3 regions of the Mesorhizobium sp. WSM3873 genome follow, and region 2 is predicted to be linked to each of the others. Evidence: predicted binding sites of a transcription regulator. Region 2 holds the regulator's gene; each other region holds the start of a gene.
What was found. The regulator HrcA, encoded in region 2, represses chaperone genes, less so after heat shock. The targets are predictions, from matches to a motif close to GTTAGCACTCNCNNNNNGNGAGTGCTAAC.

Region 1 (3,276 bases), on a different contig from region 2:
GTTTGGAAAGGGAGCCGTTCCACGCTCCAGCCAGCACCCACGCCAGCGTTGGCCGTTCCATCTAGCCACGAGAGTTCCGTCATGCCGCAGGGGCCGGACCGGTCGGTCCAACCCCTGCACTGAGACATCAGCTCTTGATTTCGATACGCTTGGCCTGCGACTGCGCCTTCGCGGTCTTGGGCAGCATTACCGTCAGCACGCCGTTCTTGAAGCGGGCATCGATCTTGTCTTCTTCGATCTCGTAGCCCAGCGGGATGCGACGCTCGAAGCGGCCATAGACGCGCTCGGAGAACTGCCGCTCCTTGTCCTCCGTCTCGGAGCGCTTTTCACCCTTCAGCGTCAGCACGCCATCATCAAGCAGCACCTCGATGTCCTTCTCGTCCAGGCCCGGGACTTCGGCCGCCACCTTGATCTCCTTCTCGTTGTCGGAGATCTCAACGCTCGGCCAGCCGGCACCAAAGGCTGATACGCCGCCTAGGGATGGCAAGCCGGAACCGAAACCCCGGAAGACGTCGTCGAACAGCCGATTCACCTCGCGATGCAGCGACAGGAAAGGATCGCGTTCGCCGTCGCGGAAGACACTTGGAACCTGGTTGCCATTGTTTCGGCCCCAGGGAATCAGATCACGAACACTCATTTTTTCCTCCTTTCTGTTCATCCGGAAGACAAGGAAGCGCCGGGAACATCACCCGGCGCTTGGCGCAAAGCGCGGCGAGAAGGCTCAGGCCGCCTTGTTGTCGGCCTCGATTTTCTTTGTCGCGGCCTTTGGCGATGATTTGTCCGCCGTGATCTCGATCCGGCGCGGCTTCATTTCTTCCGGGATCTCGCGTTTGAGGTCGATTGTCAGCAGGCCGTTGACGAGGCTCGCATCGACGACCTTGACGTGATCGGCAAGCTCGAAGCGACGCTGGAATGCGCGGCCGGCAATGCCGCGATGCAGGTACTCGCCGTTGTCCTCGCCTGCCTTTTGGCCAGAAACCATCAGCATGTTCTGCTCCTGGGTAATGGCCAGTTCGTCCTGGCTGAAGCCTGCCAGGGCCATGGTGATGCGGTAGTCGTCCTCGCCGCTCTTGGCGATATCGTAGGGCGGCCAGTTGTCAGCGGTTTCGATGCGGCTTGCGGTCTCGAGCGCGTTCAGCATTCGATCGAAGCCGATGCTCGACCGGAACAGGGGAGAAAAGTCGAAACTGGTTCTCATAGCTACATCCTCCATTGAGCAACATAGATACGAGGAGCGCCAAGGCAGCGGCGCTCCTTGACCTTGCCGGCCACTTCAGGCGCCGGCAGGTTCGATTTGGGAATTGATTCCTTTGCCGTCAAGGGGTCCGGGACGTGCCCGTCAAAGCTGCATAATTACCTTTGTTTTCACGGCGCTAGCACTCGGCTGTTGCGAGTGCCAAAAAATTTCTTGCGGCCTCTTGAAACCGGCGCGTGCAAAACCAAATCCACATGCGCGAGGCCGAAAAGGATCGCGAGCCCCGCTCCGGTCCTTCCGGTCCGGAGTGGAGGAACCTCTCAAAATCTGTTTGTCCCGAAGGAGAACGATATGAAGTTCCATCCATTGCATGACCGCGTTCTGGTCCGCCGCGTCGAGGCCGAGGAGAAGACGGCCGGCGGCATCATCATCCCGGACACGGCGAAGGAGAAGCCGCAGGAAGGCGAGATCATCGCCGTCGGTTCCGGCGCGCGCGACGAGAGCGGCAAGCTCATTCCCCTCGACGTCAAAGTCGGCGACCGCATCCTGTTCGGCAAGTGGTCCGGCACCGAGATCAAGCTCAACGGTGAAGACCTGCTCATCATGAAGGAAAGCGACGTGATGGGTGTGGTCGAGCAGACATCGGCGTTGGGAAAAGCGGCTTGAACCGGCCCACCCGATCCGGTGAATGAAAGCTGCCTGCTGAAGGAGTGTTCCAATGGCTGCCAAGGAAGTGAAATTCCATTCCGACGCCCGCGACCGCATGTTGCGCGGCGTCAATATTCTCGCCGACGCGGTGAAAGTCACCCTCGGCCCTAAGGGCCGCAATGTCGTCATCGACAAGTCGTTCGGCGCTCCGCGCATCACCAAGGACGGCGTCACTGTCGCCAAGGAGATCGAGCTCGAGGACAAGTTCGAGAACATGGGCGCGCAGATGGTGCGCGAGGTCGCCTCGAAAACCAGCGATATCGCCGGCGACGGCACGACCACCGCGACCGTTCTCGCCCAGGCCATCGTCAGGGAAGGTGCCAAGGCCGTTGCCGCCGGCATGAATCCCATGGATCTGAAGCGCGGCATCGACAAAGCCGTCGAGGCTATTGTTCAGGAGTTGAAGACCAACGCCCGCAAGGTGACCAGAAATGACGAGATCGCCCAGGTCGGCACGATTTCGGCCAATGGTGATGCCGAGATCGGCCGTTTCCTTGCTGAGGCGATGCAGAAGGTCGGCAACGAGGGCGTCATCACCGTCGAGGAAGCCAAGACCGCCGACACCGAGCTGGAAGTGGTCGAAGGCATGCAGTTCGATCGCGGTTATCTCTCGCCTTACTTCATCACCAATCAGGATAAGATGCGCGTCGAGCTCGAAGAGCCCTATGTGCTGATCCACGAGAAGAAGCTTTCCAACCTGCAGGCGCTGCTGCCGGTTCTGGAGGCGGTGGTTCAGTCGGCGAAGCCCCTGCTCATCATCGCGGAGGATGTCGAGGGCGAGGCGCTCGCGACGCTGGTGGTCAACAAGCTGCGCGGCGGCCTGAAGGTTGCGGCCGTCAAGGCTCCGGGCTTCGGCGACCGCCGCAAGGCCATGCTGGAGGACATCGCCATCCTCACCGGCGGCACCGCTATCAGCGAGGATCTCGGCATCAAGCTTGAGAACGTCACGCTGGAGATGCTCGGCCGCACCAAGAAAGTGGTGGTCGAGAAGGAGAACACCACGATCGTCGATGGCGCCGGCAAGAAGGAGGAGATCCAGGGCCGCGTCGCGCAGATCAAGGCGCAAATCGAGGAGACCACCTCGGACTACGATCGCGAGAAGCTGCAGGAGCGTCTGGCCAAGCTCGCCGGCGGCGTGGCTGTGATCCGCGTCGGCGGTTCGACGGAGGTCGAGGTCAGGGAGCGCAAGGACCGCGTCGACGATGCCATGCATGCGACGCGCGCGGCGGTCGAGGAAGGCATTCTTCCGGGCGGCGGCGTGGCGCTGCTCAGGGCCGCCAATGCGCTCGACGCGGTGGCTGCCGACAACCCCGACCAGAGATACGGCGTCGACATCGTGCGGCGCGCCATCGAGGCGCCGGCGCGTCAGATCG
Region 2 (3,276 bases):
GCCTAGGCTCGGCATTCGAAAACCTACGCCACCGCCATCTGCTGCAGGCTGACCAGCCGAGAAATACCCTTCTTGGCCAGTCCCATCAGTGCCGAAAACTGCTCTTCGGAGAAGGGCTCGCCTTCCGCCGTGCCCTGGATCTCGACGATGCCGCCCTTGCCGGTCATGACGAAATTGGCGTCGGTGCCGGCCGAGGAATCCTCGAGATAATCGAGATCGATGACCGGCTGTCCGTCATGGATGCCGCAGGAGATCGCCGCGACATGGTCCTTGAGCACCTTGGAAACGCTGGCCATCTGGCGCGCTTCCATCCAGCGCAGGCAATCGTATAGCGCCACCCAGCCGCCGGTGATCGAGGCGGTGCGGGTGCCGCCGTCGGCCTGGATAACGTCGCAGTCGACGGTGATCTGCTGTTCGCCCAGGGCCTGCAGGTCGACAACGGCGCGCAACGAACGACCGATCAGCCGCTGGATCTCCAGCGTGCGGCCGCCCTGCTTGCCGGCGGAAGCCTCGCGGCGCATGCGCTCGCCCGTCGAGCGCGGCAGCATGCCGTATTCGGCCGTAACCCAGCCCTTGCCGGAATTGCGCATCCAGGCCGGCACCTTTTCCTCCAGGCTCGCCGTGCACAGCACATGCGTGTCGCCGAACTTCACCAGGCACGAGCCTTCGGCATGCTTGGAGACGCCGCGCTCGAAGGAGATGGCGCGCATTTCGTCGGGCTGGCGTTTGGAGGGGCGCATTCGGCCTTCTTTCCTATGGTTTTGGATTCGTCGGCGGCTTGTAGACGCATGCGATGGATGGCGCAAAGGAAAAGGGCGCCAAGGAAACTCCGCGCAAAGGGAAAATGGCCCGGGTTGCGCCAGGGAGGCTTAAGTCTATATCTTCCAATAGGAGGTTTTTCGCTGGAATGAACAAGGCAGTCGATCCCGCATCGCAGCCGCCCGTGCTTCAGTCGCTCGACATGCGCTCGCGCGACATCTTCCGGCGGATTGTCGATTCCTATCTGCGCGACGGCGAGCCGGTCGGCTCGCGCAGCCTGTCGCGCATCCTGCCGTCGTCGCTGTCACCGGCCACCATCCGCAACGTGATGAGCGACCTCGAGCATCTGGGGCTGATCTACGCGCCGCATATCTCGGCCGGGCGCCTGCCGACCCAGACCGGCCTGCGCTTCTTCGTCGATGCCTTCATGGAGCTCGGCGATCTGTCGGACGACGAGCGCCGCGTCATCGAGGCGCAGGTGCGTGCCTCGGGCTCGGGCGCGACGCTGGAGCATATGCTGACAGAGGCCAGCCAGATGCTCTCCGGCATGTCGCGCGGCGCCGGCCTGGTGCTCGCCGCCAAGAACGAGGTGGCTCTGAAGCACATCGAGTTCATCCAGTTGGAACCCACCAAGGCGCTCGCCGTCCTCGTGTCGCAGAGCGGCGATGTCGAGAACCGCGTTGTCGACCTGCCGGCCGGTATCACCGTCTCGCAGCTGCACGAGGCCTCGAACTTCCTCAACGCCCATATCCGCGGCCGCACGCTGGCCGAGGCCCGGGTCGAGATCGCGCGCATCAAGGACGAGACCAGGGCGGCTCTCGACACGCTGTCGCAGGAACTGGTCGAGAAGGGCCTCGCCGTCTGGGCCGGCGCCGAAAGCGGCCTGCCGGCGCGCCTCATCGTGCGCGGCCGCGCCAATCTTCTGGAAAACGTCACCGCCCAGGCCGATCTCGAATTGCTGCGCCATCTGTTCGAGGATCTGGAAACGCAGGACGGACTGCTGCAGCTCCTCGACCTCGCCGAGGAAGGTCCGGGCGTGCGCATCTTCATCGGCTCGGAGAACAAGTTGTTTTCGCTGTCCGGTTCGTCGCTCGTGGTCGCGCCCTATCGCGACAAAGATGCGCGCGTCGTCGGCGCGCTCGGCGTCATCGGCCCGACGCGATTGAACTATGCCCGCATCGTCCCGATGGTCGACTATACGGCCCAGTTGATTTCGCGCATGCTGAGGTAGGCGAGCGGGAAACGTCGCAAGGAGGGTGGAAATGGCGCTGGAATCGTTCAAGGCCCAGATCAGCCTGCTGCTCGAGGAGATGGTGAACCAGCCGGAAGACGATCACGAGATCCAGGAGCTACTGCGCGAGAAGCTCAGGGAAATGCGCGCCATGGGCCTGCCGCTGCCGGCCGATCTGGTCGCGTTGGAAAAGCAGCTCGACGACGATCTGGATATCGAAGAGAGCTGAACTGCCGGCGTTTCCCGTCAAAATCCGCATGCCCGGCTTCTCTTTTGGAAAGCCTGCCCGATATTCGCTGTCTGGTTGCTGATGCACGTTGGCGAATAACGGAGAACAGCATGATACGCATTGCCGGCCTTGCCGCCCTCGCTTTGTTCCTGGCCTCCGGCGCCGTCGCGCAGCAGGCCGATCAGCCCTTGCTCACCGGCAAAAAGGCCTTCGGTGACTGGAAGGCCGACCGGCCCGGCGTGCGGCGCCTCATCAGGCCCGACGATCTCCCGAAGCCGAATGTCGCCGAATCCGCCTCGAACGGCGGCGGTGTCACCGATCGCCCCGAGGATGCCACGCCAGCCCTCCCACCCGGCTTTTCGGCCGAGCTGGTGGCTTCGGGCATCAGCAGCCCGCGTGTCGTGCGCACGGCGCCGAACGGCGATCTCTTCGTCGCCGACAGCAGGGCGAACCAGGTCCGCGTCTATCGACTGGCCGAAGGCAGCGCCAAGTCCGCCGAGAAGTCGGTCTTTGCCAAAGGCCTGACCCGGCCCTACGGCATCGCCTTCTATCCGCCGGGCGACAAGCCGCAATGGGTCTATGTCGCCAACAGCAACAGCGTCGTCCGCTTTGCCTATCGCGACGGCGACCTCAAAGCTTCCGGCGAGCCCGAAACGATCGTCTCGGACATCCCGTCGAGCCATCACTGGACGCGCGACATCGCCTTTTCGCCCGACGGCAAAACGCTCTATCTCTCGGTCGGCTCGGGCTCGAATACCGCGGAGGGCATGGGAGCGAGGCCGAAGGGCGGCGTCGAAGAATGGGCGAGATCGGCACCGCTCGGCGCTACCTGGGGCGCGGAGGAAGGCCGAGCGGATGTGCTCGCTTTCGATCCTGACGGCAAGAACCGCAGGATGGTCGCCACCGGCCTGCGCAACTGCTCGGGCATGACGGTGCAGCCGGCCACGGGCGCGCTCTGGTGCGTCGTCAACGAACGCGACGAGCTCGGCGACAACGTGCCTTTCGAATATGCGACCGCCGTCAAGGAGGGAGCCTTCTATGGCTGGCCCTGGTACTA
Region 3 (3,276 bases), on a different contig from region 2:
ATGGCCAGCGAAGCGCGCAGCAGCGCGACGCCGCCGCCGGGAACGATGCCTTCTTCCACGGCCGCGCGGGTCGCGTTCAGAGCGTCGTCAACGCGGTCCTTCTTTTCCTTGACCTCGACCTCGGTCGCGCCGCCGACGCGGATCACCGCAACGCCGCCGGCGAGCTTCGCCAGACGCTCCTGCAGCTTCTCCTTGTCGTAGTCCGAGGTGGTCTCCTCGATCTGCTGCTTGATCTGGGCAACGCGGCCCTCGATCTCTACCCTCTTGCCGGCGCCGTCGACGATGGTGGTGTTCTCCTTGGAGATCGACACCTTCTTGGCGCGGCCGAGCATGTTGAGGCCGACATTCTCGAGCTTGATGCCGAGGTCTTCCGAGATGACCTGGCCACCGGTCAGGATGGCGATGTCTTCCAGCATGGCCTTGCGGCGGTCACCGAAGCCCGGAGCCTTGACGGCGGCGATCTTCAGGCCACCACGCAGCTTGTTGACGACCAGCGTGGCCAGGGCCTCGCCTTCGACGTCTTCCGAGATGATGAGCAGCGGCTTCGAGGTCTGAACGACGGCTTCCAGGACCGGCAGCATGGCCTGCAGGTTGGAGAGCTTCTTCTCGTGCAGCAGGATGTAGGCGTCTTCCAGATCGGCGACCATCTTGTCGGCGTTGGTGACGAAGTAGGGCGAGAGATAGCCGCGGTCGAACTGCATGCCTTCGACGACTTCCAGCTCGGTCTCGGCGGTCTTGGCTTCCTCGACGGTGATGACGCCTTCGTTGCCGACCTTCTGCATCGCTTCCGCGATCATCGAGCCGACCGAAACGTCGCCATTGCCGGCGATGGTGCCGACCTGGGCAACCTCCTCGGAGGTCTTGATCTTCTTGGCGTTCTTGACCAGCGTCGCGACGACCTCGGTGACGGCGAGGTCGATGCCGCGCTTGAGGTCCATCGGGTTCATGCCGGCGGCAACCGCCTTGTTGCCTTCCTGCACGATCGCCTGGGCGAGGACGGTCGCGGTGGTCGTGCCGTCGCCGGCGATGTCGTTGGTCTTCGAAGCGACTTCGCGGACCATCTGTGCGCCCATGTTCTCGAACTTGTCCTCGAGCTCGATCTCCTTGGCGACGGTGACGCCGTCCTTGGTGATGCGCGGGGCGCCGAACGACTTGTCGATGACGACGTTGCGGCCCTTGGGACCGAGGGTGACCTTCACCGCGTCGGCGAGGATGTTGACACCGCGCAGCATGCGCTCACGGGCGTCGCGGGAGAATTTTACGTCTTTTGCAGCCATGGTTAGCTCCTGACAGGGGCTCGAGAAGAGCCCGAAAACTCATTTGATGGAGAGGCCGAAATTCAGCCGATGATGCCCATGATGTCGGATTCCTTCATGATCAGAAGGTCTTCGCCATTGAGCTTGACTTCAGTGCCCGACCACTTGCCGAACAGGATGCGGTCGCCGGCCTTGACGTCCAGCGGGACGAGCTTGCCGCTTTCGTCGCGGGCGCCGGAGCCGACAGCGATGATCTCGCCTTCCTGCGGCTTTTCCTTCGCCGTATCCGGGATGATGATCCCGCCCACCGTCTTGGATTCGGATTCGACCCGACGAACGACCACGCGGTCATGCAGCGGCCGGAAATTCGACTTTGCCATATTGGATATCCCTGGTGCGGAGGTTGAAAGGTTCGTTGCCGGAGCCGGTTAGCACTTGCCAGCGGGGAGTGCTAACGTGGCGATGAGATAGGCTGTAGGTTTGTCCTGGTCAAGACGGATGAGCGGACCCCCCGAAGAGCAAAAGATTTGGAATCGACACGGAAGGCCTGGGCTCCATTACGGGCGCATCCCAGTGCCTAAGCGCGTTTCGGCCGTGATCTCTGGGCCGACTTTTGTGTCTTATTTGGAATGTGAAATTATGTGAAATTAACGGCCGAGCCGTCGGCCGCATCCATAAACTCGGGGTCGCAACGAGCGCTCATCGCTTTGGCAGGCACTTGCAGAAGGCGCTCGAGACTAGTCGCTCACCAATCTCGATGGGGTCCCCGTTACGATGGGAATGCACCCCGGCTGGATGTCTCATGCCGTCGCATGCTGTCTAAATCAATAGCGTCCTGCATGATGGGCTTTTTGGCGGGGTAAATTCGGAAATTCTCTCTAAAGTATTGATTTTGTTGATGAACTGGCGGAGAGAGCGGGATTCGAACCCGCGTTACGGTTTCCCGTAAACACACTTTCCAGGCGTGCGCCTTCAACCACTCGGCCACCTCTCCGTCTTGCATGTCGCGTCGGCCGGTTTCGCCGCGCGGGTTGGGGAGATGCATCTCCTCGGGAAGGCCTCTCGGCCTAAAGTTGGGGTGCCTTCAACCGGCAGGCAACCCTTTCCCGGCACCTCTAGCCGTCTAGGCAAAACAGGCGCGGGGCTCATCTAGTCGATCCTAAAGCGAATGCCAAGTCATTCCGTGGCTTTTGCCGTGGATGGCGCGAAAGCTGCTCCGGTGGCCTGCCATGCAGCCGAATGCTGTGCAAAGGCTGGCCGGCGCGGTTTCCCGCGCTTGACTTCGGCCCTGGCCGCCTGTCGACTGTCTCAGGCGTTTGTTTCGTGCACTTCCGGACGGAAAACCACGACGCAGTTCCCGGAACTGCTTGGGCTTTGCGAGGGGCATCGTCCTGACATGGCATCGATCAACCCGCAGCCCGCGAGCCGGCCCGACAGCGGGCTCTCCTTCATCCCCGTGGCGTGGCTGATCATCGTCATGGGGTTATCGGCCTATGGCCTGATCTCGAGCTGGCGGCTGATCGGAGACTTCAATCTGCCGGAAAGCGTGCTCTTCCTGATCTACGGCGGGCTGACCGGCGGCGTCGTGACCATTCTGTGGGGGCTTTACCTGCTCGGCCTCGCCTTCAACCGGTCGGCGCGTTTCCCGCGTCACTATACGATCTGGCAAGTCGCCATCATCCTTTGGCTCGTCGTGCGTCAGGCCTACACGCTTCTTGTGCCCGATTTCGTCTTCTCGGCCGAAGCGCTGGGCTTCACGGTCGCCGAGATCGCCATCGGCCTGCTCTGCATCTACCTCTTGCGGCGCGGCGCCGGCGCCGAGACGGTGTATGCGAATGCCGAGGCCGAACGCCCGCCGCTCCTGGTCTCGCTCGTCGCCGCGTTGCTCGGCATCATCCTTGGCGGCGCCATCGGCGCCTGCATCGGATTTTTCGCGGGGTCGCTAATCGCCGACGCCACCCATATGAGCTGCTTCGAGGGCGCCTGCGGGTTTTTTGCTGTCTTCATCGGCTTGGGCGGC

Region 1: groES (co-chaperone GroES) is a predicted target of HrcA. The motif match lies at 1,373-1,401, and genes of this name have one in related genera.
Region 3: groES (co-chaperone GroES) is a predicted target of HrcA. The motif match lies at 1,684-1,712, and genes of this name have one in related genera.

What each region holds. Positions count from the first base shown of each region.
Region 1 is NZ_LYTM01000009.1:21,742-25,017, reverse strand. Features, by position in the region: gene A9K71_RS07895 (Hsp20/alpha crystallin family protein) at 128-637, opposite strand; gene A9K71_RS07890 (Hsp20 family protein) at 722-1,198, opposite strand; gene groES (co-chaperone GroES) at 1,547-1,861, shown strand; gene groL (chaperonin GroEL) at 1,914-3,276, shown strand, end outside.
Region 2 is NZ_LYTM01000055.1:249,575-252,850, reverse strand. Features, by position in the region: gene rph (ribonuclease PH) at 24-740, opposite strand; gene hrcA (heat-inducible transcriptional repressor HrcA) at 908-1,990, shown strand; gene A9K71_RS27220 (hypothetical protein) at 2,022-2,219, shown strand; gene A9K71_RS27215 (sorbosone dehydrogenase family protein) at 2,330-3,276, shown strand, end outside.
Region 3 is NZ_LYTM01000054.1:250,711-253,986, reverse strand. Features, by position in the region: gene groL (chaperonin GroEL) at 1-1,277, opposite strand, end outside; gene groES (co-chaperone GroES) at 1,340-1,636, opposite strand; tRNA gene A9K71_RS25760 (tRNA-Ser) at 2,161-2,250, opposite strand; gene A9K71_RS25755 (hypothetical protein) at 2,653-3,276, shown strand, end outside.